One region of the Pantoea sp. YU22 genome, then DNA from elsewhere that is predicted to be linked to it. Evidence: predicted binding sites of a transcription regulator. Region 1 holds the regulator's gene; each other region holds the start of a gene.
What was found. The regulator Fur, encoded in region 1, represses iron uptake genes when iron is present. The targets are predictions, from matches to a motif close to ATAATAATGAGAACNACTATCAA.

Region 1 (10,782 bases):
TGGTCAGCGAGAACGTGGTAGAAGGCTGGGACGATCCGCGCATGCTGACCGTGTCTGGTCTGCGCCGTCGCGGCTACACTGCCGCTTCGATCCGTGAGTTCTGCCGCCGTATTGGCGTAACCAAACAGGACAACGTGGTGGAGATGGCGTCGCTGGAGTCCTGCATTCGCGACGATTTGAACGAAAACGCGCCGCGCGCTATGGCGGTGCTCGATCCGCTGAAAGTGGTGATTGAAAACCTGCCGGCTGGGCATAATGAAATCATCACTATGCCGAACCATCCGAACAAGCCCGAAATGGGCACTCGCGATGTGCCTTTTGGCCGTGAGGTCTGGATCGACCGCGCTGACTTCCGCGAAGAAGCCAACAAGCAGTACAAGCGCCTGGTGCTGGGCAAAGAAGTTCGCCTGCGCAATGCTTATGTGATCCGCGCCGAACGCGTTGCTAAAGATGAAGAAGGCAATATCACCTGCATCTACTGCACCTGCGACGTCGATACCTTAAGCAAAGATCCGGCTGATGGCCGCAAGGTGAAAGGAGTAATCCACTGGGTCTCTGCGGATCACGCGCTGCCAGCGGAATTCCGACTCTACGATCGCCTGTTCAGCGTGCCGAATCCAGGCGCGGAAGAGGATTTCCTGACGACCATCAATCCGAACTCTTTAGAGATCCGTCAGGGATTCGTCGAGCCGGGCCTGCAGAATGCCAGCCCGGAAGCGCCTTATCAGTTTGAGCGCGAAGGCTATTTCTGCGCCGACAGCCGCTACTCACGTCCAAACCAGCTGGTGTTTAACCGCACCGTGGGTCTGCGTGATACCTGGGCGAAAATCGGCGATTAGATTTTTAAATCAACGTCATCATAAAATCATTAAAGGGCGAGCAATCGCCCTTTTTTATGACTGCAATCTGCACTTAGACGTTTTTTTGTGCTGTTGTAAATAATCAACTCTTGTCAGGCCGCGCTGGGAGTTATCTGAGTTAACAAAAATTAATCAGTTTCCAGCTGTGAATTTCGTTTTTTCAGGTAGGCTATTCGCTCTTAAAAGAGGCTATGCGGGCAATAAGAAGGAAAAATGATGACGGCTCTTGGTCAGGAAGCAAAACACAGCGTGGTGGTTTTACATCAGTTAATCGAACGTATATTTAACCAGCCTTCAGGTGGGGATGACACTTTCCATCTGCTGCTGTCGCATTTCCATCCCGATTTCCGCATGGTGACGCCGCAGGGCAGGCTGCTCGATCTGAACCAGACCGAAGAGCTGTTCCGCCAGCTGCAGGGACGACGAGAAGGAATGCGCATCGCGACCAGCGAGCACGCCGTCATCTCTCAGCAAAAAGATGAAATCACCATTCAGTACCGTGAACTGCAAATGATGAACGGCAGCGATCAGACGCGCATCTCGCTGGCGATTCTGGACTGCAGCACGTCCGTTCCCCGCTGGCGCTACCTGCACGAAACGCTGGTTGCCTGACGCCCATAAAAAAGCCGGTAGACATACCGGCTTTTAGAATGACTGCATAGCACATTTTTACTGGTCGTGGAGCGTTTCGTCTTCGCGGCAATCGCCCAGCGCACAGTGACCGTAGAGATAAAGACTGTGGTTAGTCAGCTTGATGCCGTGGCGAGTTGCGATATCCCGCTGGCGCGCTTCGATCGACTCATCGCTGAACTCGATCACTTTGCCACAGTCGAGGCAGATCAGATGATCGTGATGCTGCTGCTGGGTCAGTTCGAAAACCGATTTCCCGCCTTCAAAGTTGTGACGCGTCACAATGCCCGCATCGTCAAACTGGTTAAGTACACGATAAACGGTAGCCAGACCAATCTCTTCGCCCATATCGATCAGGCGTTTATAAAGATCTTCCGCGCTGACGTGATGGCACTGAGGTTCCTGAAGCACTTCCAGAATTTTAAGTCTGGGCAGCGTGACTTTCAGGCCAGCCTTCTTTAATGCGGTGTTGTTGTCAGTCATGCGGATATTGTCCTGTTACTTTGCTGGTTACTTGAGGCGCCTTGCCTTGAATGTCGTTCGGTGTCTGTTCTCATTTGCGTCTCATTATAGAGGTGAAGTATTGAAATGAAAACCGAGGGAAACGCCTGAGATCAACACGGGCTGTAAGAAGATACGTAACGGCACCGGGCGGAGAAATACAGGAGGTTCGTTATCATTTCGCTAACTTCATGACCTCGCGGGAGAAATAAGCAGATAACCGATGTGGGTATTGTACAGAATCGGAGATAAAAGTTAAAAAGCTGTAGCTATTATTTCTATAGGAAAAAACATTAACTCAATGTGAGCCAGCGCCCACATTGAGTATGTGGGTAATCAGGCTTCGATGATCGCCTGCAGCTGCAGTTCGTCATAGATCTGTTTAACCCAGGCGTCGACACGCTGGCTGGTGAGTTCCGGCTGACGATCTTCATCAATGGCCAGACCGAGGAAGTGTTTGTCGTCCGCCAGACCTTTAGAGGCTTCAAAGTGATAACCTTCGGTCGGCCAGTGACCCACGATCACCGCGCCGTTCGGCTCGATGATATCGCGAATGGTGCCCATCGCGTCGCAGAAATATTCTGCGTAGTCTTCCTGATCGCCGCAGCCGAAAAGCGCTACCAGCTTGCCGTTAAAATCGATCTCTTCCAGCGTCGGGAAGAAATCATCCCAGTCGCACTGCGCTTCGCCGTAGTACCAGGTTGGAATGCCCAGCAGCAGAATGTCGAACGCTTCCAGATCTTCTTTAGTACTCTTGGCAATGTCATGCACTTCCGCAACGTCTTTGCCCAGTTGTTTCTGGATCATTTTTGCAATGTTTTCGGTGTTGCCGGTATCGCTGCCAAAGAAGATGCCTACGATTGCCATGGGGTAAATAACCTCTTAAATCCTGATAATGAGATGCATGCGCAGAGCGCACAATTAAGCGAATGATAGCAGAGCGAGCAAACGGGCGGAACTTGAAAAGCCGCGCGATTTGCTTCTGCGTGCGCTTTGCGCGATTCAGTCCAGTTTGAGTTGCGCCAGCAGCATTTGTTCAATCAGTTCGCTGCGGCTGATGTTGCGCTGCTCAGCCAGCGTATTCAACGCATCCACGGCTTCGCTGGTCATTTTGAGTTCGACACGGCGCAGCCCGCGCACTTTGTCACGTTTCAGTTGATTGCGCTTATTGATGCGCAGCTGTTCATCACGCGATAGCGGACTGGTTTTCGGTCGACCGGGCCGACGCTCGTTTGCAAACAGATCCAGCGTGGTGCGGTCAGTGTGTTCTTTTGCCATGGCTTAGTAAAACTGAAGGCGCGAACAGGCGCGTTTATAACGAAATGGGCCATTGCCGCGACAAAAAATGAGCAGCGGCAAAATTTAGCGCGCCATCATACTCCAGCCGAAGAGATGACGCCAATGCTAAACCGCGAACGGCAAGCTTTTGCTTTTAAAGCGCAAAAAAGCGACGAACGCTGCGCAATACGGCATCAGGCTTCTCGGCGTGCACCCAGTGGCCAGCGCCGCTGATCACGTGCGCATGGGCCGCCGGAAACTGACGCAGCAGCGCGTCGCGGTAGTGATTGTCGAGATAGGGCGAGTCGCCGCCGCGAATAAAGAGCGCGGGATGGGGCCAGGCCGGCACCTCTTCCCAGCCAGTTATTGTAGCGTAATTATCCCATAGCGCCGGAACGTTGAAGCGCCACTCGCCATCCTGAAACGATTTAAGAAGGAACTGGATAACGCCGTCCTCTTTAATATGAGTGCGCATCACCTGCGCGGCCTCACTGCGCAGGCGCACGCCTGCGTCGCTCACTGCGCGGACGGCAGCGAAAATTTCGTCGTGGCGTCGTGTCTGGTAATCCACCGGCGCGATATCGATCAGCACCAGCTTCTCCAGCCGCTGCGGCGCCAGCGCGCTCATCGCCATGGCAATTTTACCGCCCATCGAGTGGCCGATAACGGCGACGCGATCGATATGGTGCGCGTCCAGCGTCTCGAACATATCCTGCGCCATGGCGCGATAGCTCATCTCTTCGGCGCGCGGCGAGAGGCCGTGGTTGCGTACATCCACCTGAATCAGCGGCCCTGCGTCTTTCAGGCCGCGCGCCAGCACGCCAAGGTTATCCAGGCTGCCGAACAGGCCGTGAATGAAGAGGATGGGTAAGGAGTCAGCGATTGATTGGTCAGTTTGCAGACGAGCATTTAAAATCATGGCAAAGTTCTTACGATGGGGACCTTGGGTTAGGTTATCATGCTTTTACCTTTCCAGGCGCGACGACACGACAGGCTTTAGGGCATATTCCGACTTTTGCCCTCTGAGCGTGCGAATGCTATCAGCCCGCCTGGTTTTAACTTTATAATCCTTATGTTAGAACCCGCCCGTCCAGCGAACAACCGAGCTTTGCAGCGGTGTTTTTCAGGCTGGCGTGGTTCTGTCACGAGTCAAAACCGTACGGAAAAAGATGAAAACGATCGAAGTTGACGAAGACCTCTACCGCTATATCGCCAGCCACACGCAACATATCGGCGAGAGCGCCTCTGACATTTTACGGCGGATGCTAAAATTTACTGCCGGTCAAAGCGCGCCTGCGGCGGCAGCGCCGTTAGCGGCGGGCGATACGGCGCAAAAAACGATTCAGCCGGTGCGTGCGGAAAACCGTCCGCAGGATCGGGTACGCGCCGTACGTGAACTGCTGCTGTCGGACGAATACGCCGAACAGAAGAAAGCGGTTAATCGTTTTATGATGATTTTGTCAACGCTCTATCGTCTTGATCCTTCGGCTTTTGCTGAGGCTACTGCATCGCTGCAGGGCCGTACTCGCGTTTATTTTGCGGGTGACGAGCAAACGCTGTTGCAAAATGGCACCCATACTAAGCCGAAGCACGTACCCGGCACGCCGTACTGGGTGATCACCAATACCAATACCGGCCGTAAACGCAGCATGGTGGAACACATCATGGTCTCGATGCAGTTCCCGCAGGAGCTGGCAGAGAAAGTTTGCGGCACCATTTAAACTGAAGCGTCAGGGAGAAGCGCCAATGGCCAGTCACCCCCGTGCCGGGCAACCCGCCCAGCAGAGCGATTTGATTAACGTTGCACAGTTAACATCACAGTATTATGTCCTGCAGCCCGACGTGGCGAACCCGGACCATGCGGTGAAATTCGGCACCTCCGGGCATCGTGGTAGCGCAGGCCGTCAGAGCTTTAACGAGCAGCATATTCTGGCGATCGCCCAGGCGATAGCCGAAGAGCGCAAGAAAAACGGCATCACCGGTCCCTGCTATGTCGGTAAAGATACGCACGCGCTCTCTGAGCCAGCGATTCTGTCGGTGCTGGAAGTGCTGGCCGCTAACGGCGTAGACGTCATTGTGCAGCAGGACAATGGCTATACCCCGACGCCCGCTATCTCTAACGCTATCCTTGAGCACAACAAGCAGGGCGGCGCGCAGGCGGACGGCATCGTCATTACGCCGTCGCACAACCCGCCGGAAGATGGCGGCATTAAATACAATCCGCCGAATGGCGGCCCGGCCGACACCAACGTCACGAAAGTGGTGGAGGATCGCGCTAACCAGCTGATCAAAGCAGGCTTGCAAGAAGTAAAACGACTGCCGCTGGATCAGGCGTGGGCGAGCGGCCGTATCGTCGAGAAAGATCTGATTCAGCCCTATGTTGAAGGGCTGGCGCAGGTGATCGACTTTGCCGCTATTCAGAAAGCGGGTCTGAAGCTGGGCGTTGATCCGCTGGGCGGCTCCGGCATGGAGTACTGGAAGCGCATCGCTGAGCATTACAAACTCGATCTCACCATCGTGAACGACGCAATCGACCAGACCTTCCGCTTTATGCATCTGGATAAAGATGGCGTGGTACGTATGGACTGCTCTTCCGAGTGCGCCATGGCGGGACTGCTGGCGTATAAGGACAAGTTCGATCTGGCGTTCGGCAACGACCCTGACTATGACCGTCACGGCATCGTGACGCCGTCAGGCCTGATGAACCCGAACCACTATCTGGCCGTTGCTATCAATTATCTGTTCCAGCATCGTCCGCAGTGGGGCAAAGAGGTCGCCGTAGGCAAAACGCTGGTCTCCAGCGCAATGATCGACCGCGTGGTTAACGATATTGGCCGTAAGCTGGTGGAAGTGCCGGTGGGCTTTAAGTGGTTCGTTGACGGCCTGTTCGACGGCAGCCTCGGTTTCGGCGGCGAAGAGAGCGCAGGCGCGTCTTTCCTGCGCTTCGACGGCTCTGCCTGGTCAACCGATAAAGACGGCATCATTCTTTGCCTGCTGGCGGCGGAGATTACCGCGGTTACCGGCAAGAACCCACAGCAGCACTATGACGAGCTGGCTGCTCGCTTCGGCGCGCCGAGCTACAACCGTTTGCAGGCGCCTGCGACCTCTGCCCAGAAAGCGGCTCTCTCTAAGCTGTCACCGGAGATGGTCAGCGCCGATACGCTGGCGGGCGATCCCATTACCGCGCGTCTGACGGCAGCGCCGGGCAATGGCGCGTCTATCGGCGGTCTGAAAGTGATGACGGAAAACGGCTGGTTCGCCGCGCGTCCGTCAGGCACCGAAGACGCTTACAAGATTTACTGCGAGAGCTTCCTGGGTGCGGAACATCGCGCGCAGATCGAGAAAGAAGCGGTAGAGATTGTTAGCGAAGTGCTGAAAAACGCCTGACAGAAGAGGTGGGCTGAGGCACTCTGGAGCAACAGGCCAGGGCGCCAGGCGGATTTCATGGTCCGCTCGCCCACCTTTCACATTACCTGCTTATATCAGCGCCCTCTGGGCGCTTTTTTATGGCATAAAGCGGTAGCCGATGCCGGTTTCAGTCAGCAAATGTTTTGGCTGCGTTGGATCGGCCTCCAGCTTTTGCCGCAAGTGCGCCATATAGATGCGCAGATAGTGGCTGTGCTCAACCGCATTCGGCCCCCAGACCTGACTCAGCAACTGGCGCTGCGTCAGCACTTTCCCGATATTGTTCAGCAAAATGCCCAGCAGGCGAAATTCAATCGGCGTCAGGTGAATTTCCTGCCCGGCGCGCAGTACGCGGCGCGCGGCCAGGTCTACGCTGACATCGCTAAAGCGAATCACCGGCTCCGGCTGCTGCCCCGGATGGCGGCGCAGCGCCACGCGCACCCTCGCCAGCAGCTCGCCAATGCCGAAGGGCTTCGTCAGATAATCATCCGCGCCGACGTCCAGCGCATCTATTTTATCCTGCTCATCGACGCGTGCCGACAGCACAATGACCGGTACGGCGCTCCACTGACGCAGATCGCGAATAAAATCGCGCCCGTCGCCGTCAGGCAGACCTAAATCGAGGATCACCAGATCGGGCTTGCGCGTGGCTGCTTCAATCAGGCCGCGCTGCAGCGTATCGGCATCAACGACTTTGAGCGCTTCTCCTTCCAGCGCGAGGCGAACAAAACGCCGGATCTCTTTTTCATCTTCAACAATTAATACGGTGGCCACGCGGCGCTGCTCCCTGCCTGAAAACCTGTCGCTACTTTATCAGCAAAACCACAGGCTGCGTATTGATCATAAAGCGATCAGAAGATTAACCATTTTGTAACTTACTTTCACTATTATCTGAAACTGAGTCTTTAAAGCCAAAAATAGTGGTCGGATGAGTAGTAAAATTACACAGGGCAGCGTAATATCTGAGCAAGATCACATTTCAGCCGCTGCTTCAAAGGAGGCCAACGATGTACCAGAAATATCCCTTCTATAAAATTTTCTTGCGTCGTGCGCTGGTTATCCTGCTGGGCGTAACGGCGCTGCCGGTGATGTTGTTTCGTCAGGACCGGGCGCGCTTCTACAGCTATCTGCATCGTATGTGGTGCAAAACCAGCGCCAAGCCGGTCTGGCTGGCGCAAACGGAAGCCGCAGGCGGCGTTTTCTGGTAATGCGCTGGCGTAGCGAAACAGAGCCCGATCATGCTATCGGGCTTTGTTGTTTCTGAAGCCCCGTCACAGAGAAAACCCTCTCCATCCCTGGGATGAGGCTGTTATTCGTTCTATTTTCAGCTACACTTAAACCTCTACAAGATTTCGGAGGTTGTACAAGTATGAGCGTAAAAATTCCGCTGGGTATCAGTGCCTGCCTGCTGGGAGAACAAGTCCGTTTTGACGGCGGTCATAAACGTCTGGCGTTCGCCGTCAACGAGCTTGCGCCTTTTGTACGTTTCGAACCGATTTGCCCCGAAATGGCGATAGGCTTGCCGACGCCGCGCCCGGCCCTGCGGCTGGTGAAACAGAGCGATGAAGAGATCCATCTCTGCTTCAGTAAAGAGGGCGGCGAAGAGCTGACCCAGCAGATGCGCGACTGGTCAGCCGAACGGGTAACATCCCTGCATCATCTGTGCGGCTATATTCTGTGCGCAAAATCACCCAGCTGCGGCATGGAACGCGTGCGCGTCTATGAACCTGACACCAACAACAATCGTAAAGCGGGCATGGGGCTCTTTGCTGAGAGGCTAACGGCGGAAATGCCCTGGCTGCCTGTCGAAGAGGATGGCCGTCTGCACGATCCGGCGCTGCGCGAAAACTTCGTTGGGCGCATCTGCGCACTGCACGAATTCAATCAGATGTGTAAGCGGGGTCTGACGCGCGCGCAGCTTATCGCTTTCCACAGCCGCTACAAGCTGCTGATGCTGGCGCATTCACAGGAAAAATATCGTGAGCTTGGCCCGTTTGTCGCCTCGATGAGCCAGTGGGATTCGCTGGAGGCTTTCGCCTTTGAATACCGTAACCGCATGATGGCGTTGCTGTCGCAGCCTGCGACGCGTCGCAACCATACCAACGTGCTGATGCATGCGCAGGGCTATTTCCGTCGACAGCTTAGCTCGCCGCAGCGTCAGGAACTGGCAGAGCTGATTGATCGCTACCGCTGCGGCGTTCAGCCGCTGCTGGCGCCTATCACCATGCTGAAACACTATATGTCGCAGTATCCGCATCCCTGGCTGACGCAGCAGCGCTATTTCGATCCCTACCCGGAGGCGCTGCGCCTGCGTTACGGCCAGTAATATGCGCACGCATCTGGTCTGGCTGCGTAATGACTTACGCATAAATGACAATCTGGCGCTGAACGCCGCCTGCCGCGACGCCGATGCGAAGGTGATCGCGCTCTTTATTGCAACGCCACAGCAGTGGCGTCAGCATGACATGGCGCCGAAGCAGGCAGCTTTTATCTATGACAGCCTGCTGGAGCTGCAACAGGCGCTGGCCGATCGCGGCATTGAGCTGCTGACGCAAGCGTGCGACGATTTTGCCGCGTCGGTTGACCTGCTGGTCGCCTGTTGCGAGCGTCACCGCGTCGATGCGCTGTTTTACAATTATCAGTATGAGCTGAACGAGCGTAAGCGCGATGCCGAGGCGGAAAAGCGACTCGATCGGGCGGGCGTGGTATGCCAGGGATTTGATGACAGCGTTATGCTGGCGCCGGGCAGCGTCCAGACCGGCGACGGCAAGATGTACAAAGTCTATACCCCCTTCAGTAAAGCCTTCGTGCGCCGTCTGCAGCTTGCCCTGCCGGCGTGCGTCAGCGCGCCGAAACCGCGTAGCGGCGGCGCCGTGAAGGTAATAAAGGCCGCGGAGCGCTTTGACTACCCCATGGAAGAGTACGATCGCGAGCGTTTCCCGCCGGGGGAAAACGCGGCGCTGCAGCGTCTGCGCCATTTTGCCCGACAGCCGATAACCGATTACTGCGTGGCGCGCGACACGCCGTCGGTGGATGGCACCAGCCGCCTGTCGGTCTATCTCGCTACCGGCGTGCTGTCGCCGCGCCAGTGCCTGCATCGCGTGTTGAAAGAGCATCCGCGCGCGCTGGAGGAGAGCAGGCTCTTTACCTGGCTTAATGAGCTTATCTGGCGCGAGTTTTATCGCCATCTGATGGTGGCTTTTCCTGCGCTTTGCAGGCATCAGCCCTTTGTTGAATGGACGCGGCATGTTGACTGGCAGCGCAACGAGGAGCACTTCACCGCGTGGAAAACAGGCAAAACCGGGTATCCCATCGTCGACGCGGCGATGCGGCAGATGAAAGCGCTGGGGTGGATGCACAACCGGCTGCGTATGATAACCGCCAGCTTCCTGGTTAAAGATCTGCTGATCGACTGGCATGAAGGGGAGCGTTATTTCATGCAAAACCTGATTGACGGCGATCTGGCGGCGAATAACGGCGGCTGGCAGTGGGCGGCGTCAACGGGAACCGATCCCGTGCCGTACTTCCGCATTTTTAACCCGACGACGCAGGGCGAGCGCTTCGACAGTCAGGGCGCTTTTATCCGTCAGTGGCTGCCGGAGCTGAAAGAGGTGCCGGACAGCGATATCCATCAGCCGCAGCGCTGGGCAGAGAAAAACCACAAGAGGCTCGATTATCCCTCGCCAATCGTGGAACATAAGCAGGCACGTAAAAAGACATTAGACGCCTTTGTGCGCGCGAAAAACGCAGCCTGAGGCGGCCGGAGCCGTTATGAATCACTATGAACTTGAAAATATCGTCAACCAGCAGCTAAACAGCGGCGCCTTTAGCGACTACGCGCCTAACGGACTGCAGGTTGAGGGACGAACAGACGTAAAAACCCTGATTACCGGTGTTACTGCCTGTCAGGCGCTGGTGGATGAAGCCGTGGCGCGCAACGCCGATGCGATTCTGGTGCATCACGGTTACTTCTGGAAAAGCGAGCCAGCGGTCATCAAAGGTATGAAGCGCAACCGTCTGCGCGCGCTGCTGGCGAACGACATTAATCTTTACGGCTGGCATCTGCCGCTCGACGCGCACCCGACGCTGGGCAACAACGCTCAGCTGG
Region 2 (10,782 bases), on a different contig from region 1:
GGCAGCGGCTCGGGGAACTGCTGAATGACGATATACTGACGCAGCTCACTACGCTAATTCCGCTCAGCGAAGCGAAACAGGGCGCGCAGGATCTGCTGGACGGCAAGGTGCGCGGCCGCCTGATCGTCGACTGTCGTTAAGCGTTCTGATGCAGGGCGGCGTCGCGCAGCAGCACCGCAAGACGCTCCAGCGCGAACTGCGCGCCCTGCTCCATCACCGATTTCGGCTCGCCCTCGAAGCGCCGCATCTCAGCCACCACGCTGCCGTCAGGCAGGGTCCAGCCAAACCAGATAGTGCCCGCTGGCGTGCCGTCTTCGCCGCCGTCTGGCCCGGCATAGCCGGTAATCGACAGGCTGACCGGCTCGCCGGAACGTTCGCGCGCGCCGATCGCCATCTCGCGCGCAGTCTGTTCGCTGACGGCGGTATGCTCTTCAAGGGTCTCCGGCCGGACGCCCAGCAGCTGGCTTTTCGCATTATCGCTGTAGGTGACGAAGCCGCTGGTATAGAAGTTGCCGCTGTTTGCTACCTTCGCCAGCGTCATGCTGATCAAGCCGGCGGTGCAGGACTCGGCGGTCGCTAACCGCCACTCAGAGGAGAGAAGCCGCTCGCCAAGCTGTTCGGCGGCCTGATCTAATGCATCGTTCATATTTTGCTTCCCTGTTAGTGGATTCAGAGTAGAAAGTATGGTCGAAAATCGGCGCGCCGTTAAAAGCTAACGTTATGAATAGTAAGCCAAACGGCTTCAGGCACGCAGCCGGATGCCTGGTCTGCCGCTCTCAGGGTCAGGAGAAACGCGCAGCTCTGCCCGGTACCAGCGCGTCAGCGTCTCTTCGGTCATCACCGCCTGCGCCGGGCCTTGCGCCACTAACCTGCCCTGATGCAGCAGCAAAATGCGATCGGCCCAGAGCGCGGCGAGGTTAAGATCGTGCAGCACAATGCATACGCTGAAATCCTTCTGGCGCGAAAGCCGATGCAGCAGGCGCAGCGCCTGCTGCTGCCAGAAGAGATCGAGCGCCGAGGTCGGCTCATCCAGAAACAGCCAGCCGCGCGGCGCGCCGTTCTGCCAGAGCTGCGCCAGCACGCGCGCCAGCTGCACCCGCTGCTGTTCGCCGCCGGAGAGCTGTCGGTAGTCGCGTTCGGCCAGTTTTCCGCAGTCGGTCAACGCCATCACCTCTTCGACCACGGCTTGCGTATCCCCGCCAGGCCAGGGCGCGCGGCCCATCGCCACCACGGCGGCGGCGGGCAAAGAGAAGGCGACCGGATTCTGCTGGCGCATTACCGCGCGCCGCTGCGCCAGCTTCACGCGTGGCCACTCGGCTAAAGGCCTGTCGCCCAGCCGACACTCGCCGTAATCTGGCGTCAGAAAGCCAGTCAGCATACGCAGCAGCGTCGATTTGCCTGCGCCGTTCGGGCCAATCAGCGCCACCAGTTCGCCCGGTACCAGCGACAGATCCAGCGAATCGATCAGCAGCCTGCCGCCTCGTGAATAGCGCAGGTTGCGCGCCTCTAACTGTTCCACTATTCCACTCCTCGCTGCTGGCGCAGGATCAGCCAGAGAAACCAGGGACCGCCCAGCATGCTGGTCAACAGGCCCACCGGCATTTCGGCAGGCACCACTATCGTGCGCGCCAGCGTATCCGCCAGCAGCAGCAGGATGGCGCCCGCCAGCGCCGAACCTGGCAGCATCCAGCGATGATCGCTGCCGAGACAGAAGCGCATCATGTGCGGCACCACTAAGCCGACGAAGCCGATAATGCCGCTTACCGAAACCGCCGCGCCCACCAGCAGCGCGCTCAGCACCAGCAGCTGCCGCTGCGTGCGTCTGACATCAATCCCCATATAGTGGGCATCCTCTTCGCCCAGCTGCAGCAGATTGAGATGGCGCGCGCGAAGCAGGGTCAGCAGCAGCGACGGAAGGATAAAGGCGGCACACACCGCCAGCATCGGCCACTGCGCCTGGCTCATGCTGCCCATTCCCCACAGCGACAGCTGGCGCAGCTGCTGGTCGTTGCTCAGCCAGGAGAGCACCCCCACCACCGAGCTGCACAGCGCGTTAATCGCGATGCCCACCAGTAGCAGACGCGCCAGATTGCCCAGCGCCAGCCGACTGAGGCTAAAGATCAGCGCCATCACCGCCAGGCTACCGAGAAAGGCCGCCAGGGTCGGCAACCAGAGCGCCAGCAGCGGCGGCAGCGCCAGCGGCAGGCTAATGGCGATGGCTACTGCCAGCCCCGCACCGCTGCTGATGCCGAGCAGGCCGGGGTCGGCGAGCGGGTTGCGAAACAGCCCCTGCATCACCGCGCCGGAAACCGCCAGCGCCATGCCGATCAGCACCGCCAGCAGCACGCGCGGCAGGCGAATATTCAGCCAGATCTGCCAGACCATATCGCTGAGCGGCGCCTGCCACAGCACGCGCAGCGAGAGCCTTATCGCGCCCAGATTCGCCGCTATCGCCATCGCCGCCAGCATGCTAAGCAGCATCAGTGCCAGCCAGCGCAACGCGGTCGGGTTAGCCATGGCGTGCCGCTTCCGCCGCTTTGCGCAGCTTAACGATCGCGCCCGGCGTATCCAGACCAAAGCCGAGCAGCGCCATCTCATCGATCACCAGCAGGTTTTTATGCTGGCCTGCGGGCGTCAGTGCCAGGCCAGGCAGTCGCCACACCTTCTCTTCATCGCCTAAGGTTTTCAGCCCGTCGCTGCCGATAACCACCAGATCCGGCGCGGCGGCGATAATGCCCTCCTGCGACAGCGTCTGATAATGCGGCATCGTTCCCATCGCGTTGATTAAGCCTGCACTGCGAATAGCGCCGTCGGCGGCGGTATCCCTGCCCGCCGCCAGCGACTTCATGCCGCTGTGCGTCATAATAAACAGCACCCTGACCGGCAGCGGCCGATTCGGCAGCGTCGCCAGCGTCCGGTTAACCCGATCCGCCAGCGCCTGCGCCTCCTCATCGCGATGCAGCGCCTTACCAATGGTGGCGATTTTTTCAGGGATAGCCTTGAGGCTGTTCTCACCGGTGACTTCCACCACCTTTACGCCCGTCTGAGCGATCTGCTGCAGCGCCAGCGAGGGTTTCGCCTGCGCACTGCTCAGCACCAGCGTCGGCTCTAGCGCCAGGATGCCTTCGGCGTTGAGCTGACGCATATAGCCGATATTCGGCAGACGCTTCGCCAGCGCCGGATGCTGACTGGTGCTGTCGCGCGCCACCAGCGCCTGCTGGCCCCCCAGCGCATAGACGATCTGCGTGACGTCGCCGCCGATAGAGATAATGCGCTCCGCTGCGAACGTCGGCAGCGCCAGCAACAGCAGCCAGGGGATCAGCCGTTTCATGCCGCCTCTCCCGCCGCGCTCAGCGAAGTCACCTGCTCGCGCCAGCGCGTTTGTTCCGGCGTGCCTTCGCTGCGCTGGCCGTAGAGCTGTGCGATCTGCGTACCGTCAGCGGCGAACAGCTCCAGGCTGGTGACGAAGCCGTCGCCGCTCGGTTTGCGCGTCACCCAGCTCTCATGGATGCGATCCGCCATCAAATGCAGCGTAAAGTTTGAATTGAATACGTTGAGCCAGTTTCCTGTCGGCACGAGCTTTTCCAGCGCGCCGGTAAAGATTTGCGTGCAGCCCCGATTGCCGACGAAAATCATTATTTCATTGCCCTCCTCCTGCACCTGCGTCAGCAGACGTGCCAGCGAGTTGTTATCCACGCGCCATGCCAGATCGTCTCCCGCCGCGCGGAACGCCTGCAGCCTTGAAACGTTATGGCGTTTCAGCAACCGGAAAAACTGGTGCACGTCAGTCATGGCGCGCCACTCGCTGTCGAGGGCGGCGGCGTCGAAATCGCAGGCGAAATTAGCTGCCTCCGCCGCCTCGACTCTCAGCTCGGCGGGCGCGTTATCAACAAAGCGCGCAATCAGCACCTGCCAGGCGTTCATATCGGTATGGTCGGTGGCGTAGATTTTCAGCACCGCGTCGCCGTAACGGTCAAAGATCTGGATACTCTGCCGCTCGCCGCGCGCGCTCTGCTCGCGCAGAAAGAAAGCGCTGCGCCACTGGTCAGGGAAAAAACGCAGGTCGAGCGCGCGTGGATTAAGCACCAGCCCGGCGTGGTCGCCCAGCCTGACGTTCTGGTAATGGCCGAGGTGCTCATGCACCGCATAAGCATTGCGGGTGATATTTTTCGTTTCGCCAACCGCTTCCAGCGCCAGCATCAGCTCGCGAAACTGCGGCTTCAGCGGCTGCGCCTCATGGCCGACGCGGGCGTGGCACAGCTCGGCTTCGCTGACGCCCATCAGGGCCGCCAGGTCGCGGGCATATTTTTTCGGATGTTCGCTTTTCGCTAGCTGGTACTGCTGCCAAAGTGGGTTCATTGCGCACTACTCCCTTCAGAAAAGCGCCCTGCGCCTGCGCAGGGCGGACGAGTGATTAAAATTCGACGTTAACGCCCAGTTGATACGTACGGCCCGGCATTACCGCCAGCGCCACATCGTTGCGATCCTGCGCCGTGTCGGTGGTCAGCTGGCGGCTGCTGGTGTAATCCCAGTATTTGCGGTCGGTCAGGTTATAGACGCCGCCGCTCAGCCGGACATTTTTCGCAACCTGCCAGTAAGCGGTAGCATCCACCATGCCATAGCCCGGCACGCGCATATATTCGCTGGTGGAGTCGGTAATCGCCGTGCCTGTATTTTTGTAGCTTTCGCGGTTGGTCTCAGTGGCGCGCTTGCCTTTAACAAAGGTTGCGGTAACGGCGGCGCCATAGCCGCGCTGCGCATCGTCCCACGCCAGGCCGACGATCGCCTTCAGCGGCGCGACGCTGTCGAGATCGACATATTTGTCGCCCGTGTAGTTCGATTTTGACTTCCCTTCGTTATAGCCCAGCGCAAAGGTGGCGCTCAGCCCGTCGACCGGCTGGAACCAGGTGCCAAAGTTAACTTTGGTCGTCAGTTCGGCGCCGTAGATATAGGCTTTATCGCGGTTTTCCGCCTGGAAAGAGGTGTAGATATTGCTCGGCACGTTAACAAATTTGTCAGGGTTGCCAGAGCGGGTGTAGCGCGTGTAGGCGATAAAGTTTTTGTACTGGTTGTAGAACAGCGAGGTATTCACCGTGACGCCTTCCGTTACCTGACCTTTCAGACCCCATTCAATATTATTGCTGGTTTCTGTTTTCAGGTCCGTGTTGCCGATCAAGGCATACTGGGCAGTGCCCGCATAGCTGGCGCCCATATTCCATGAGCCGTAAAGCTGGCTGGCGGTCGGGAACTGCACGCCACGCTTGTATTGCAGGTAAGTGATCAGCGCTGGCGTCAGATCGTACTGGAAGGTGAGCGACGGCAATACCTTAGTATCGCTGCTGCCGGAGCCGTAAAGCGCTTCCAGCTGTTCTGCGGTCAGCACGCTGCTGCCGGAGGCGAGATCGGAGAGGTCGCGCGGTTTGGTGTTCTGGTACATTACGCGCGCGCCGGGGATCACCGCGAAGTTATGGCTGGCGAGGTCGAAATTGATTTTGTCCTGGACGTAGCCCGCTACGGTATAGCTGCGACTGTCGGCCTGCGGCTGCATAATCGCGCCAGCGTTACCATACGACGAGGTTGAGGTAGAGCGGAACGGACGCTCGGTTTTTTCCCCGCGGGCGTTAATACCGGCGCTCAGTTCATGACGGCCCAGGTTTTTAGTGGCGCGCGTGTCGAAGCCCAGGCTATCGGTGTTGTAGTCCGACCAGACCCTTTTATAAGCGGTGGCGCTGCTCGGCATCCAGGTGTTGTCGTGCGACTCGGTTTTCTGCCAGTAGAGACGCGTGGTCAGCGTATCAAGCAGGTCATTGTAAGGCGTCCATTCATCCCCCAGGCTGACGCCGAAGCGGCGCGTATCGCTCTGCTGCTGCGTGGTTCCCCAGACGGCAGTGCCGCCGCTGTTCCAGCCATCGTAGTGGGTATGGTTAGTTTTCTGGTAATAGTCAAAGGTGGCGCTCAGCTTGTGCCGATCGTTCGGTTGCCAGATGCCTGAGGTCATAAAGGCATCGGAGTGCCAGTTAGCCGGATAAGATGCTTTCACGCCGCTGTTGTTTCTGGTCTCCTGACCGTCACGGCGGCTGTAGACGAACACCCCGCGCAGCTCGTCGTCGCCCGCCGCCGCCGTGATGCCGTTGTGCCAGCTGCGGTTAGAGGAGTCGTAGTCGCTCTGATAGCCGAAATAGGTGTGTTTGCTGCTGCTCAGGTAGTCATCGGCGCTTTTGTTATGGAAAGAGACGTTGCCGCCGATAGCGGTGTTAGGCTGACTGACCGCCGTTGCGCCCTTTTCAATATCTATGCTGCCGAACATATAGGGATCGATATAGTCGCCGCGACCGATACCGAAGGTGTTGTTGCCGACGCGGCTGACATAGGGTCGCCCTGTCGCATCCGGCAGCGGAATGCCGTCAACGTCGAGTCCGACGCGATTGCTCTCCAGACCGCGAATGTTATAGCCAGTGTAGCCTGCGCGATCGAAGCCGCTTTTACCTACTGAAGAGCCGCCTGCCGCTCCGTTGGCGCTGATTAACGGCTCGTAACGCATAATAGAGCCGAAGTCGTTCGCCCCACGTTTCTGAAGGTCATCGGCGGTAAGAGTGGTTTTATTTCCCGCGTCAGGTTTCGGCGCGGTAACGGTCATCACAGGCTCGCTGCTGTTTTTTTCAGCGGCAAGCGTGTTGCTGTCGGCATAGCCGCAGGCGACATGAACCGAAGAGGCCAGCAGCGCAATTTTACAGAGCCGCTGTTGGGTCAATCCCTGAAACATTGAAGACATAAGCGCAAATACCTTTATAAACGTTAGTATTTGCTCACTTACTTGCTATCAGTAGTCAGACTACGGTTTCGCACATAAAACCGTAAACAGAAACGCCGTTTTTATTATAAGTAATTTCGCAAGGACTGTAATGCAAGTGGGAATCATTATCAACTAGGTGCAGATTAAGATGTATCTTGTACCGCACAATTTGCTAATCTGCGCTTTACGTCATTGACTACTGCCACGCTGGAACATTGCCATGACTGAGAAACCCACCATCACTATCCACTACTGCACGCAGTGTAACTGGCTGCTGCGCTCCGCCTGGATGGCGCAGGAACTTTTGCATACCTTCGCAGACGATCTGGCGGCAGTCACGCTCCGGCCCGGGACCGGCGGGATTTTCGTGATCACCATTAATGATGAAATCCTCTGGGAGCGTAAGCGCGACGGCGGCTTTCCAGACGCGGCGGCGCTGAAGCAGCGCGTGCGCGACGTCTGCTTCCCGGAGCGTTCGCTGGGACATGTCGATAAGAAAAAAAGCTGAGACAGCGGCTTTAGCTGGCGGCGATCTTATCCGCCGCCGCATTCAGCGCGTCGACGATATTCTCCAGCGCTTCCGCCGAAATGGCTTCCTGTGACAGGCGGTTATTGAGCACGGCGCGCATACGATGGATGGCGTGATCTACATCAGGAATGCTGCGGTTATTGACCAGGATAGCCAGCGAGGAGAGACGCTCGATAATATGTTCGACGGATGCCTGCTGTTCTGCCAGCAGCGCACGTCCTGCCGCATTCAGCGTATAGGCTTTGCGCGACGCCTGCGAATCCACCACGCGGATAGCGTCCATCTCCTCCAGCAGCGTCAGGTTAGGATAAATAATGCCGGGGCTGGGAGAGTATTCCCCTTTGGAAAGCTCTTCGATTGATTTGATCAGCTCGTAGCCATGCGCATCGTTTTGCGCCAGAAAGTGCAGCATTAACAGGCGGATATCGCTGGCATCCAGCATCTTCTCACGACGTTTACGGCGACCGCCGCAGCCACCGCGCGCGGGGGAATCCTGATGACACGAGAAAGCCGGATCCTGTTTCATTGCCTGCCTGAAGGGGGAGTATGGTCGGGAGGAAGATAGTAGTCCGCCGCCTGGCAAAATTCAACACGGGCGGCGGCGGCAGCTTATTTCGCGTGCCAGTAAGCGACGGCGCGCACAAAGGTACCATCCAGGCCGCGCCGCTCGACAAAGTAGTCGCCGAGCGCTTTCGCGAAGTCGCCTTCGCCGGTCAGCCAGATAAAGTAATCTGACGACGGAACGGCGATGTTATCCAGCGCGGCGATGAGCGCGTCGAGTTTATTCGCCTCTGCCGCGCCGCTACCAAGCCAGTGGGCATTCACCCCGCTCAGATCCGGCAGATAGTCGCGCCCGGTCGCTTCATCTACGCAGGCGAACAGATGCAGCTCCTGCGCCTCGATAGCCGCCTGACGGCGCTTAAAGGCAGGCAGGCCGGTTTCATCGCAGACATAGAGCTGAAAACCGTAGTCGGTCGGTACCACCAGCGAGCCGCGCGGGCCGCCCATAATGAGCCGATCGCCCTCTTTCGCCTGCTGCGCCCAGTTGCTGGCGACGCCGCCGTCGTGGATGTAAAAGTCGAGCGTTAGCGACGCTTCGCCGTCAAAGGCGAGCGGCGTATAGTCGCGCGCTGGCGGACGCGCCCCATTCGGCCAGACGATGCCTTCATCGGTCATCTGCGGCAACTGCAGCGCGTCGTCACTGTTCTGCGGGAAAAAGAGCTTGATATGGTCGTCAAAGCCCGGCGAATTAAAGCCTGCCAGATCGCTGCCGTGAAAGGTGACGCGCCAGAATTCACCCGCAACCAGCGTTTTGCTGGCGACGGCGATATGGCGAAAACGCAGCTCGTTGCGCACGCGCTGCGGCGCGCGGCTTCGGAACGCTCTGTTGTCGGAATGCATAGGTTCTCCTTTTACGAAGCCGGTCAGCGTCGCCGGCTGCGGACGTCAATGCGTAAGAATGTCAGAAATGATTCTCATTTGAGAGGCTCAGATTACTCATGATATATCTTAGGCGCAAGGATCGATTGTGCTATTTCCGCGCAGCCGAACAGGCGCACAGGCCAGCGCCTGCACGCGTTAAGGAGAAAGGGTAAAGCGAAGGCGCGCGCTGAACCGGCGCGCGCAACGATCAGACGTTGTCGTTTAAGGTGTCTGAGCTGAAGTGCTTTTGCGATTGCTGCGGCAGCGCGTTGTCGCCCTGGATTTCGTGCTGGGTCGGCTGGGCGTGCGGATGCAGGCCAGCAGGCGGCGTAAAGGGTTCAGCCATCTGGGCGCCGGCAAAGAGCGGCAAAGCAGCAAGCGCCGTAGTAAGTAACAGCGAAGAAAGTTTCATGGTTGTCGTCGTTTTATATCTGGTTCGGAAAGAACCTGAAAGGCAGATGAATATCCAGTCCGGCCAGCCTTATGCACGATATCCGCATGGCTTCCGGGTTAAGACAGGAATTTTACGCCAGAAAGCGCATCTGTTTTATAGAATCGTGCGGTTTATCACGTTTCACCGCACGAAAAGCCGCTGTCAGCACTGGGTGACAGGCACAGAGAAGAGACCGACCAGCGCATCGGGGGTTGAGGCCTTCATATCCAGCCGCAGCAGATCTTTTCCCTGACGGCGCGCGACACCCAGCGCAGGCAGATGCACGTAGTAAAGATCGGCGATAAAGCGCGTGAGCTGCTCCGGCGAGCCTTGCCAGGGGATGGTGGCGTAAAGGCCGCGCGCCGACGTCCAGTTGACGATATTCGGTCCCAGGATATCGGCGTGCTGGCTCTCCAGCGCCTGGAACAGGCTGATATGCTGCTGTTCCGCCGAGTTGCCGGGGCCATACTGAAAGCCGAGCCAGCCGCGATCGACCTGCTGACCAGCCAGACGAACAAAGTTGCGCGCCTGCTGCGCGACGGTCTGCGCATGGTCGCGCACGTAGTCGCCGAATTTACACTCCCACTCGATCAGCTCGCCGCGCAGCTGCAGCTCATCGCGCTCTACCAGCTGCGCCTGCATCATTTCGCCGTGAATGGAGATAGGCCCGTGGAAGCTTTTCAGCTGCAGGTCGGGCACGCGGCGGAAAGCGCCTGGCGTGAGGGAGAAATGGTTCTTGAAGACGCGGGTGAAGTTCTGCTGGTTATCAAAACCAAAACGCACCGCGATATCGATTAGCGGCATGCGGGTCAGACGCAGCGCCATAGCGGACATCGTCAGGCGACGCTTGCGCGTATAGGCCGCCAGCGTCTGGCCGGTCATCTCTTTGAACATGCGCTGCATGTGCCATTTGGAGTAGCCGGATTTCAGGGTAATCAGATCGATATTGAGATCGTCGGTCAGATTCGCCTCAATCCAGTCCACCAGATCGCTGATGTACTGTTTTTTTACGTTCAGGCTGAGCATTTCTGTGAAGATCGTAGAAAGTAGTGCGAGATTAGTCACATAATCATAACAAAAACGTCTTACGCATGTAAGAAAGGGTAAAGAAAGCGCAAGCAAAGCGGCGATAAAAGGCATTTAATGTTTAGCCTGTCAGGGGAGAGGCTAAGAAATGAAACGCCGAGAGCATCAACAGAAGAGCAAAGCGTCCCGCGAAGAGCTGTTTTAAACAATGTCGCAATCTCACCCGTGTCTGAAAAGCCAATGACGTGGGCAGAAGAGCAAAGCCCCCGCAACAAAACTGTTTAAAACAAAGTCGCAATCGTCCCGTGCCTGAAAAGCCAATGACGTGAGCAGAAGAGCAAAGCCCCCGCAACAAAACTGTTTAAAACAAAGTCGCAATCGCACCCGTGTCTGAAACGCTAATGGCATGGGCAGAAGAGCAAAGCGTCCCGCGACAGGGATGTCGCGGGCCGAGCGAGCATGGATGCCTTGAGCGACTTTGCGATCGGCCCATGCCATTGGCGTCAGCACCGGCCCTTGCCCTTGCCCATATAAAGGCATAAAAAAAGGCTGGCAACGCCAGCCTTTATATCAACCAAA
Region 3 (10,782 bases), on a different contig from region 1:
CTCGATGGCATGGCGACGCGCACGCGCGAATTCCGCATCGGCGACGATATACCGGGCATCAACGGCGCGCGGTGGGATATGAACCGCATCGATACCACCGTGCAGCAGGGAACCTTTGAGCGCTGGATCCTGCGCGCCGATCGGCCGCAGGCGATGCATATTCAGGGCGCGATGTTCCTGATTAAGAGCGTTAACGGCGCGCAGCCGATGGGCGAAGATCGCGGCTGGAAAGATACCGTCTGGGTAGATGGCGAGGTCGAACTGCTGGTGAGTTTCCCGCAAAGTTCGTCCGACCATTTCCCCTTTGTCTACTACAGTCAGACGCTGGAGCTGGCCGATCTCGGCACCGCCGGGCAGATGCTGGTGCAGCCAACGGCGTAAAGCGGTAGCAGGGAAGGGCGCGCTGCCCGTCAGGACAGCGCGCGTAGTGGTTAGCCGTTGAAGGTCTCTGGATCCGGCCCCAGACGATTGCCGCGGTCCAGCTTCGCGATTTCGCTCAGTTCGGTCTTCTCCAGGCGGAAATCGAATACCGCGAAGTTTTCGGCGATACGCTCAGGCGTTACCGATTTCGGGATCACCACCAGGCCGCTGTCGAGATGCCAGCGGATCACGATCTGCGCCGGGGTTTTGCCATATTTTTTCGCCAGCTGACGAATAATGTCCTGATCGAAGACGCCTTCGCCGCCCTGCGCCAGCGGACTCCAGGACTCAGTCTGGATCTGATGCATGGCGTTCCAGGCGTGCAGCGTGCGCTGCTGCAGCATCGGGTGCAGCTCGATCTGGTTCACTACCGGCGAAACGCCGGTTTCGTCCAGCAGGCGTTTCAGGTGCGCTTCATGGAAGTTGCAGACGCCGATGCTTTTGGCCAGCCCCTGCTGCTGCAGTTCAATCATCGCTTTCCAGGCGTCAACGTAGTGATCTTTCTCCGGGCACGGCCAGTGCATCAGATAGAGATCAACCTGCTCCAGCTGCAGTTTTTTCAGGCTGGTTTCCATCGCTTGCTGCACATTCTGCTGATCGTCATTCCACAGCTTGGTGGTAACGAAAATATCTTCGCGCGGCACATCGGTATCCTGTAACGCCCGGCCGATCGCCTCTTCGTTTTTGTAGGCGGCGGCGGTGTCGATCGAGCGGTAGCCGACCTCCAGCGCCTTAAGCACGGCGCGGTGGGCGTCTTCATTGCTCGCCTGCCACACGCCAAGCCCCAGCTGTGGCATCATATTGCCGTCGTGCAGTTTGATAATCGGTTGATCTGCCATAAGTGCTCCTTTCTGTTGCAGTGAACCTGTGAGGCTTAAGTCTAGTCAACAAACCTGACCCTGTTTTCATTGTGGTCGGCAATTCCGTTTCCCGCCCTGCCTGATCCTGCGGAAGTCTTGCCTGTTTCTCCATTTCAGTGGCGAATTTCGCAGCAGCCTGGCAGACTGGTTTCTTTACCCTGCGAGAGAAATGCATGGCGCACGAAGCTCTGTGTCAGCACCTGGCAAACCAGGTTGTGACCCTAATGACCCATGGACGCAACCGCCTTTGCCCGGTGGAAAACGTCAATCTGATTTACCTTAATCAATATCAGCCGCGCACGCCGGTGATGTATCAGCCCGGTATCGTTATTCTGTTTCAGGGCAGCAAAACCGGTTATCTCGGCAGCACCGTTTTTACCTACGACGCCACCAAATATCTAATGCTGACGGTGCCGCTGCCGGTGGAGTGCGAAACCTGGGCGTCGCCGGAAGAGCCGGTCGCGGGCATGTGTCTGACGGTCGATACCGCCAGCCTGCAGGATCTGCTGATAGAGATTGGCGACGATGAGGATTTTCAGCCACAGCCGCAGACCTCGGGCATTCACTCAGCCTGGCTGACCGAACCGATGCTGTGCGCGGCGGAGCGCCTGCTGGACGTGATGGCGAATCCACGCGACGCGCGCGTGCTGGGGCCGCAAATCGTGCGCGAGATTATCTATTACGTGCTGACCGGACCGACGGGCGGCGCGCTGCTGTCGCTGGTGAGCCGCCACACCCAGTTCAGCCAGATCGCCCGCGCGCTGCGCCGTATTGAAAACCACTATGCGGATAACCTCAGCGTCGATGCGCTGGCGGCGGAAGTGAATATGAGCGTCTCGGCGTTTCACCATAACTTCAAGGCGGTAACGCAAACCTCGCCGCTGCAGTATCTGAAGCGCTACCGGCTTCATCAGGCGCGGCTGCTGATGTTGCATGACGGATTAAAAGCGAGTGCGGCGGCAGTACGCGTGGGCTACGAGAGCCCATCGCAGTTTTCACGGGAGTTTAAGCGCTATTTCGGCGTGACGCCGGGCGAGGAAGTTAGCCGCGTGCGTCAGACAGTGGCGGAGCCGCAGGCCTGACGCAGCGCGATCAGGCCTGTTTTTGCCGACGTTTTTTCCAGATCACCACAATGCTGCCTGCCAGGCCAACAAACAGCAGAACGACCGGCAGCACCATCAGGATCGCCATGACCTGATCTTCATGGCGTTTGATAAAGGGCACCTGGCTGATGCCGTAGCCAAACGCCACGACAATCGCCACCCACAGCAGCCCGCTGAGCCAGTTAAAGAGCTGAAACCGGCCGTTCTGCAGGCCGGAGATGCCCGCCATGGTAGGCAGAATGGTACGGACGAACGCCAGAAAGCGTCCCACCAGCAGCGCCATCAGGCCGTGACGGTTAAAGAGCTGCCACGCGCGCTGATGATATTGCGCTGGCAGGTGCATCAGCCAGCCCTTCACCAGACGCGTATTGCCGAGCCAGCGTCCCTGCAGGTAACTGAGCCAGCAGCCGAGACTGGCGGCGGTGGTCAGGATCACCATGGTCGGGAAAAAATCCATCACCCCTTTGGCGACCATCGCGCCCGCCAGCAGCAGCAAACTGTCGCCTGGCAAAAAAGAGGCGGGAAGCAGGCCATTTTCCAGAAACAGCGTCAGAAACATGACGCCATAAACTACCCAAACCACATTAGGATCGGCCAGCGCGGCAAAATCCTGATGCCAGAGCGCGTGAACAATCTCGTGTAAAACACTCATCTGCTATCCCATCGAGTCACAAGGAATCTATTTTAGCGGCAATCCGGTACAGAGATTTGATCTGCGGCCGGTCGCCATTCTGTGGTTGAGGTTCTGTTTAAGTTATTACTGCGTCAGGCGGTTAAAGCCTGCCGTTAAATCGTCAATCAGGTCGTCAACGTGTTCCAGACCAATATGCAGACGCACCAGGGTTCCGTCAAAGTCGACGCCCCCCGCCGGTCGGATTGCTGCCAGCTCTTCCGGCTGGTTCGCCAGAATAAGCGACTCGTAACCGCCCCACGAATAGGCCATGCTGAAATGGTGGAAGCGATCAAGATAATGTGCCAGTTTTTCGTCGCTGAGTTTTTCATGCAGCACAAATGAAAACAAGCCACTGCTGCCGCTGAAGTCACGTTTCCAGAAGGTGTGGCCTTTGCTCTGCGGCAGCGCCGGATGGTTGACGCGCGCCACTTCCGGACGCGTCGTCAGCCACTCCGCCACCTGCAGCGCGCTCGCCTCATGCTGACGCAGGCGCGTAGCGAGGGTACGCAGGCCGCGGCTCGCCATATAGGCGCTGTCGGCGTCCACCGTCTGGCCCATCAGGTAGGAGTTCTCGCGCAGCTGCTCCCAGCAGCGCGCGTTCGCCACCGCGGTGCCGATCATCGCGTCGCTGTGGCCAATCAGATATTTGGTACCTGCCTGAATTGAAATATCCACGCCGTGCGCCAGTGCATTGAAGAAAAAGCCCGCCGCCCAGGTATTATCCATCATGATCACCGCGTCAGGCGCCTTTGCGCGCACCGCTGCGACAATTGCCGGAATATCCTGTACCTCCATGGTGACAGAGGCGGGGGACTCCAGAAACACCACGCGCGTTTCCGCACGCACCAGCGCGCCAATTTCGCTGCCGATAGTGTGGTCGTAGAAGGTAGTGGCGACGCCGAGCTTGCTGAGGATTTTGGTGCAGAAGTCTTGCGTCGGCTCATAGACCGCGCCGCACATCAGCACATGATCGCCCGCGTCGACAAAAGAGAGAATGGCGTTCGCAACTGCCGCCGCGCCGCAGGGGTAGAGCACGCAGCCCGCGCCGCCTTCCAGCTCGGTCATCGCATCCTGCAGCGAGAAGTGAGTCAGGGTGCCGCGACGGCCATAAAAGAGTTCCCCGGTAGCGCGTCCCGCCGTGGCGCGTTTTTTATCGGCGACGGTGTCAAAAACCAGGGAGGAGGCGCGCTGAATTACGCTGTTGACCGCGCCCTGAGTGTAACGTTTGCTGCGTCCCGCGCTGACTAAGGTGGTATCTATTTTTTTGGTCGTCATTCGTGTCTGCTCTGCCGCCTGCTACAAAGCCTTCACGTTACCACGAATTACCGTTCAGGGTTGACCCCAAATCCTGATATTCAGAACCTGTCCGACAGCGGACAGGGCGCGGCGGCGCGGTGCGCGAGAAGGCCACGCCGCCGCGCCTTTCAGCGCGTTACATCACTCCCATCAGATGCGGCAGCCACAGCGAGAGGGCGGGTATATACGTGATCAGCATCAGCACCAGAAACAACATGACGTAGAAAGGCATCATCGCGCCTACCACCTGCTCAATCTTCTGCTTGCTTACCGCGCTGGCGACAAACAGCACTGTCCCCACCGGCGGGGTAATCAGCCCGATGCCGAGATTGGTCATCATGATCATGCCGAAGTGCACCGGATCGATGCCCAGCGTGGTCGCCACTGGCAGCAGCACCGGCGTCAGGATAAGGATAATCGGCGCCATATCCATCAGCGTGCCGATCACCAGCAGCAGCAGGTTGATGCACATCAGAATGACGTACTTGTTATCCGACAGGCTGGTAAAGGCGTCGGTGATAATGGTCGGCAGCTGCATAAAGGTCATCACCGCGCCGAAGCCCGCCGCAAAGGCGATCAGCACCATCACGATAGTCACCGTCTTGATGGTGCGGAACAGCAGAATATGCAGCTGGTTCCACTTAAAGTCGCGGTAAATAAACATGGTGACGAAGAAGGCCCAGAGGCAGGCGATGGCGGCTGATTCCGACGCGGTAAAGATGCCCGACAGGATGCCGCCCAGAATGATCACGATGGTAAAGAGACCCCAGAAGGCGTCAAAGAAGATTTTCACCGCCTGGCGAAACGGAATGCGTTCCCCTTTGGGGTAACCCCGCTTGCGTGCGAAAGCGAGACACATCACCATCAGGCAGAAACCCAGCAGCAAGCCGGGAAAGATGCCAGCGACGAACAGCGAGGAGATGGTCACCACGCCGCCGGTCGCCAGCGAATAGATCACCGAGTTATGACTGGGCGGCGTCAGCACCGCCTGCACCGAGCCGCTGGCGGTGACCGCCGCGGCAAAGTCGCGCGGATAACCCTTCTGCTCCATTTGCGGAATCATCACCGAACCAATCGAGGCGGTATCCGCCACCGACGAGCCGGAAATCGCGCCGAAAAAGGTTGAGGCGACAATATTCACCAGCGACAGCCCGCCACGAATAAAGCCGACAAAGATATAGGCGAAATTAACCAGCCGTCGCGCAATGCCGCCTTCCGCCATAATCGCGCCTGCCAGAATAAAGAAGGGAATGGTGAGCAGCGAAAACTTATTAACGCCGTTGGTGATCTGAATCACCACCGCCTCCAGCGGCAGATCGATCCACCATGCGCCGATAAAGGCGCTGAGGCCCACAGCGAAGGCGACGGGAAAGCCCAACAGCAGCAGCACAACCAGGCTGCCGATTAACATCAATGCGTCCATGGTCGCTCCTTAATGGGTGCCGCCTAAAACCACCACTGGCCGCTGGCTTTGATCGCCATTCAGCAGCCGCTCAATCACGAACAACAGGGTAAACAGCGCGCCGATGGGGATCGGCAAATACATCTCGCCGTAGGTCACCGCAGGCAGCGAGGCGAGCGGCTGGATCCACATCGCCAGGCAGAGGTTGTAGCTCGCCTGGAAGATCACCAGACAGGTTGCCACCATCAGCAGATCGCACAGGCGCAGCATCAGCCGCTGCGCGGTGGGCGGCAGGCGATCCGTCACCATCGAGACGCAGATATGCGTACCGGCGCGGAAACCCACCGGCGCGCCGATAAAGGTAAAAATGATCATGCAGACAATGGCGACCGGCTCGGGCCACGCCAGCGCGCCGTTTAATACATAGCGGGCGAAAATGCCGATGGGGATCACCGTCACCATCACCAACAGCGCGACGGCAGCGATGCCCATGCACAGCAGATAGAGCCCATCCATCAGACGAGAGTATCGGGTCATATGCGTTACCTGAATAACGCCGCGTCGAATGCGCGGCGGCGGTGGGTTATTTAACGTCGGCTATTTGCGTCATCAGTTCGCTGTATGCGCCGCCAAACCGATCGCGAACCGGCTGCGTGGCTTTCATAAAGTAGTCTCTGTCGGTCTCCTGAAAGGTGACGCCGCCCGCTTTCATCTTCTCAATCGACTGTTGGGTGTAGGTTGCCCACAGCTGACGCTCTTCATCCTGCGCCTCTTTACCGAGCTTCTTCAGCAGCGTCTGATCCTCCGGCGACAGACGCGCCCACGAGGTTTTTGAGAAGAGGATCATCTCCGGCTGGATAAAGTGGCCGGTCAGGGTGTAGAACTTCGCTACCGGCAGGTAGTTATGCGCGACGAAGGTTGGCGGATTGTTCTCCGTACCGTCCACCACGCCGGTCTGCATGGCGCTAAATACTTCGCTGACCCCCATTGCCACCGGGTTCGCTCCCATCGCTTTCAGGGTCGCCAGCGAAATGGCGCTGTTCTGCACGCGGATCTTCATGCCTTTAAGATCCTCTGGTTTGCTGAGCGGCTTTTTGGTGATCATGTTGCGCTCGCCCGCGTCGGTCCAGCCGAGAAACACCATGCGCGCGTTGGCATCGGCGTCGAACTTGTCGACGATCTGTTTGCCGACTTCGCCGTCCAGCACCTTATGCATATGGTCCACGTCGCGAAAGATATAGGGCAGCGTCAGCACGCTGGTTTCGGGCGCGATGGTGGTGACCGGCGCCAGCGAGACGCGGATCATATCGATCGCGCCGAGCTGTACCTGCTGCAGCGTTTGATCTTCATCGCCCAGCACCCCGCCTGCATAGACTTTCATCTCCAGGCGTCCGCTGGTGGCCTGTTTCAGCTTGTCGCCCATATGCTGCAGAGCCACGACGGTGGGGTAGCCGGCGGGCTGAACCTCCGCCACTTTTAATACCTTCGCCGACGCCGATGTCGCGTTCAGGGCGAGCGCCGCAGAGACGGAAGCGGCAAGGATCCATTTATTCATTCTCATTATTTTTCTCCAGGCAGGTAGAGGAGGGCACAGGTATTGCGCGGCAGAGGAGGCGGCCCGCGTGTTGCCAGAATAGGCAAAACGCGCTGGCTGAAAATGCGGCAATGTGAATTGAATGAACAAGCTCACATTTTGAAACGATGTTTTAATAAATTTATACAGGAAATCACATTTCTGAAATCGACCCGAAAAGTGTCATAAAATGTCAGTAACGATCGGGTATACCGTCCCTGTACTTTGTAAATAGTAATGAGAACTACTATCAATTCGCTCGTTTTTTGCTATTATTCGCGCTTATCCATTATTCCTGCATATGAAGTTGGAGACGCAGCGTGGTAGCCAGTGACTTGATGCAAACGGATCTCTCTGTTTGGGGCATGTATCAACATGCTGATATCGTGGTAAAAGTGGTAATGATCGGCCTGTTGCTGGCGTCGGTCGTGACCTGGGCGATTTTTTTTGGAAAGTATGCCGAGCTTAGCGCGGCAAAACGCCGATTAAAAAGCGAGCAGATGGCGCTGGGCGAAGCCCGTAACTTAGGCGACGCCGCCCGTGCCGCCGCGCAGTTCAAAAGCCACAGCCACAGCGCAGTCCTGCTTAATGACGCGCAAAACGAGATTGAACTCTCCGCGGGCGCAGAGGATACCGACGGTATTAAAGAGCGCACCAGCTTCCGCCTTGAGCGCCGCGTCGCCGCCTTCAGCCGCCACGCCGGACGCGGTAACGGCTTCCTCGCCACTATCGGTTCCGTCTCACCCTTTATCGGCCTGTTCGGCACGGTATGGGGCATCATGAACAGCTTTATTGGCATCGCGCAGACGCAGACCACCAACCTGGCCGTTGTCGCCCCCGGCATTGCCGAAGCGCTGCTGGCAACCGCCATCGGTCTGGTCGCAGCGATCCCTGCGGTAGTGATCTACAACGTCTTTGCACGCATGATTGCGGGCTATAAAGCGTCGCTGGGCGACGTGGCCGCGCAAATCCTGCTGCTGCAGAGCCGCGATATCGACCTGGGCAACCTTAACGCGAAAAGCGCTGACGCTCGCCCGACCGCTCAGAAATTACGCGTAGGTTAAGTCATGGCGATGCGATTAAACGACGACCTGGAAAGCGATGGCGAAATGCATGAAATCAACGTAACGCCGTTTATCGACGTTATGCTGGTTCTGCTGATCATCTTTATGGTGGCCGCGCCGCTGGCAACCGTGGATGTTCGCGTTAATCTGCCCGCCTCGACCAGCGCGCCGCAGCCGCGGCCGGAGAAGCCAGTCTATCTGTCGATTAAGGCCGACAAGCAGCTCTTTATCGGCAACGATCCGGTCACGCCGGAGACGCTGGTCAACGTGCTGAACAGCCAGACCGCAGGCAATAAAGAGACGACGATCTTCTTCCAGGCCGACAAGTCGGTGGATTATGAAACCCTGATGAACGTGATGGATAAGCTGCGCGCCGCGGGCTATCTCAAGATCGGCCTGATGGGCATGGAAACCGCCGCAAAATAAGCGGGCAAGCAGATGCAAATTGAAAAGGGCAGCCAGACGGCTGCCCTTTTTGTTTTTGGCGGCGAGGGCGCTGTTTATGGTTTTGCGGCTGCGCAGGCGAGCGGCCTCTGGAGGCTGCCCGTCAGAGAGGAGAAAGGGGGAGTGCGGCATTTAATGGTGAATTATGCTGCATAATTGCGGGGTTAATTATTTGTTACTTTTGGTTTCGTGATTGTAAAGTGCAATGGTGAGGTATGTCACATTATTCCCGGCTCAGGCAGGCTAAAAGGGGAAAAAAACGCAGGAAGCCACTATGAGTCACACTTCACCTTTACAAAAGCCTCAGGGCAGCGCTCGAACCATCTTTAACGTTACCAGCGGTAACTTCCTTGAAATGTATGACTTTATGGTGTTTGGCTATTATGCCACCGCCATATCGAAAACCTTTTTCCCAGGCGACGACCCATTCGCCTCTCTGATGTTAACCCTGATGACCTTCGGCGCTGGCTTTTTAATGCGGCCGCTGGGCGCCATCGTGCTTGGTGCCTATATCGACCATCATGGCCGTCGTAAAGGGCTGCTGTTAACGCTGGGGCTGATGGCGATAGGCACGCTCACCATCGCGGTAGTGCCGGGCTACGCCACGCTGGGCGCCGCCGCGCCGATCCTCATCCTGCTGGGCCGTCTGCTGCAGGGCTTCTCTGCTGGGGTGGAGCTGGGCGGCGTCTCGGTCTATCTGGCGGAGGTTGCGCCGAAAGGACGTAAAGGCTTTTTCGTCAGCTGGCAGTCGGGCAGTCAGCAGATCGCGGTGATCTTCGCTGCGCTGCTCGGCTTGCTGATCAACCATCTGCTGGCAAAAGAGGCGGTGACGGACTGGGGCTGGCGTATTCCTTTCTTCATCGGCTGTATGATCGTGCCGTTTCTGTTCTGGATCCGCCGTATGCTGGAAGAGACCGAAGCCTTTAGCCAGCGCAAACACCATCCCAGCATGCGGGATATTATGCGCTCGCTGGCGAGCAACTGGGCACTGGTGCTGGCGGGAATGCTGATGGTGGTCACCACCACCGTTATGTTCTATATGATCACTGCCTTTACGCCCACCTTCGGCAAAACCGTGCTGATGATGAGTGACAAAGAGAGCTTTCTGGTCACGCTGTGCATCGGCATCTCCAACCTGTTCTGGCTGCCGGTAATGGGCGCGCTGTCGGACCGTATCGGCCGCCGCCCGCTGTTGATTACCTTTACACTGCTGATGATCGTCACCACCTGGCCGGTGCTGCACTGGCTGGTAGGATCGCCGAGCTTCGCCCATCTGATGGAAGCTGAGCTCTGGCTCTCGTTCCTCTACGCCAGCTACAACGGCGCAATGGTGGTCTATCTGGCGGAGATTATGCCTGCCGAAGTGCGCGCCTCAGGTTTCTCGCTCGCCTATAGTCTGGCGACCGCGCTGTTTGGCGGCTTTACGCCCGCTATCTCCAGCTATCTGATCCACGCCACCGGCGATAAAGCGATGCCCGGCGTATGGCTCACTTTTGCCGCCGTTTGCGGTCTGATCGGCACGCTGCTGATTGGACGCATGGTCAAACAGTATCGCGCGCGACGCAGCAGCACCGCCGCCGCTGGCGCCTCCGTTTAAAACGACACATCCACCACCACGCTGTCCGTGTAGTTTCCTGCGGGCGGCGTGGTCTGCGTGGTGAGTATGCGCGCGGTGTAGTTATAGCCGCGCGTCAGTCCATCCGTACTGACGCTGGTGGCGCTGGCGCTGCTGTAGCGATCGGTGCCGCTCGGCCCCCAGCGGTTGCTGCTGGTCCCCTTGTAAATCTCATAGCTCAACCGGTTCGCGCCGCTCGCCATCTGGCGCTGCGTGCCGTTGACATAGCTGCCGTTGCTTAATCCCACCGTGTAGGTGCTGCCTTTGCTGCATACCACGTTAATCGTCTGCGAGACGGCGGAAAAACTGCCGACCAGCGGCGCGCTGCCAAA

Region 2: a site for Fur is predicted at 6,903-6,925, ahead of EKL29_RS17090 (TonB-dependent receptor domain-containing protein). Genes of this name have one in related genera too.
Region 3: a site for Fur is predicted at 7,559-7,581, ahead of exbB (tol-pal system-associated acyl-CoA thioesterase). Genes of this name have one in related genera too.

What each region holds. Positions count from the first base shown of each region.
Region 1 covers NZ_RYDU01000001.1:10,025-20,806, forward strand. Annotated here, with positions in the region: gene glnS (glutamine--tRNA ligase) at 1-839, shown strand, start outside; gene EKL29_RS00065 (hypothetical protein) at 1,077-1,472, shown strand; gene fur (ferric iron uptake transcriptional regulator) at 1,530-1,973, opposite strand; gene fldA (flavodoxin FldA) at 2,328-2,858, opposite strand; gene ybfE (LexA regulated protein) at 2,994-3,269, opposite strand; gene ybfF (esterase) at 3,424-4,188, opposite strand; gene seqA (replication initiation negative regulator SeqA) at 4,439-4,990, shown strand; gene pgm (phosphoglucomutase (alpha-D-glucose-1,6-bisphosphate-dependent)) at 5,016-6,656, shown strand; gene kdpE (two-component system response regulator KdpE) at 6,774-7,448, opposite strand; gene EKL29_RS00105 (YbfA family protein) at 7,682-7,882, shown strand; gene EKL29_RS00110 (2-thiouracil desulfurase family protein) at 8,044-9,000, shown strand; gene phrB (deoxyribodipyrimidine photo-lyase) at 9,002-10,429, shown strand; gene EKL29_RS00120 (type 2 GTP cyclohydrolase I) at 10,446-10,782, shown strand, end outside.
Region 2 covers NZ_RYDU01000014.1:3,690-14,471, forward strand. Annotated here, with positions in the region: gene EKL29_RS17060 (MDR family oxidoreductase) at 1-140, shown strand, start outside; gene EKL29_RS17065 (CinA family protein) at 137-646, opposite strand; gene EKL29_RS17070 (heme ABC transporter ATP-binding protein) at 743-1,522, opposite strand; gene EKL29_RS17075 (iron ABC transporter permease) at 1,519-2,517, opposite strand; gene EKL29_RS17080 (hemin ABC transporter substrate-binding protein) at 2,510-3,331, opposite strand; gene EKL29_RS17085 (hemin-degrading factor) at 3,328-4,359, opposite strand; gene EKL29_RS17090 (TonB-dependent receptor domain-containing protein) at 4,415-6,772, opposite strand; gene EKL29_RS17095 (SelT/SelW/SelH family protein) at 7,014-7,301, shown strand; gene EKL29_RS17100 (PadR family transcriptional regulator) at 7,312-7,848, opposite strand; gene EKL29_RS17105 (siderophore-interacting protein) at 7,932-8,723, opposite strand; gene EKL29_RS17110 (hypothetical protein) at 8,953-9,156, opposite strand; gene EKL29_RS17115 (helix-turn-helix domain-containing protein) at 9,340-10,203, opposite strand.
Region 3 covers NZ_RYDU01000014.1:73,545-84,326, reverse strand. Annotated here, with positions in the region: gene ftsP (cell division protein FtsP) at 1-381, shown strand, start outside; gene dkgA (2,5-didehydrogluconate reductase DkgA) at 432-1,259, opposite strand; gene EKL29_RS17415 (AraC family transcriptional regulator) at 1,454-2,362, shown strand; gene EKL29_RS17410 (DedA family protein) at 2,373-3,035, opposite strand; gene metC (cystathionine beta-lyase) at 3,141-4,331, opposite strand; gene EKL29_RS17400 (TRAP transporter large permease) at 4,489-5,775, opposite strand; gene EKL29_RS17395 (TRAP transporter small permease) at 5,785-6,291, opposite strand; gene EKL29_RS17390 (TRAP transporter substrate-binding protein) at 6,338-7,315, opposite strand; gene exbB (tol-pal system-associated acyl-CoA thioesterase) at 7,666-8,391, shown strand; gene exbD (TonB system transport protein ExbD) at 8,395-8,817, shown strand; gene EKL29_RS23135 (hypothetical protein) at 8,830-8,991, shown strand; gene EKL29_RS17375 (MFS transporter) at 9,110-10,432, shown strand; gene EKL29_RS17370 (spore coat U domain-containing protein) at 10,429-10,782, opposite strand, start outside.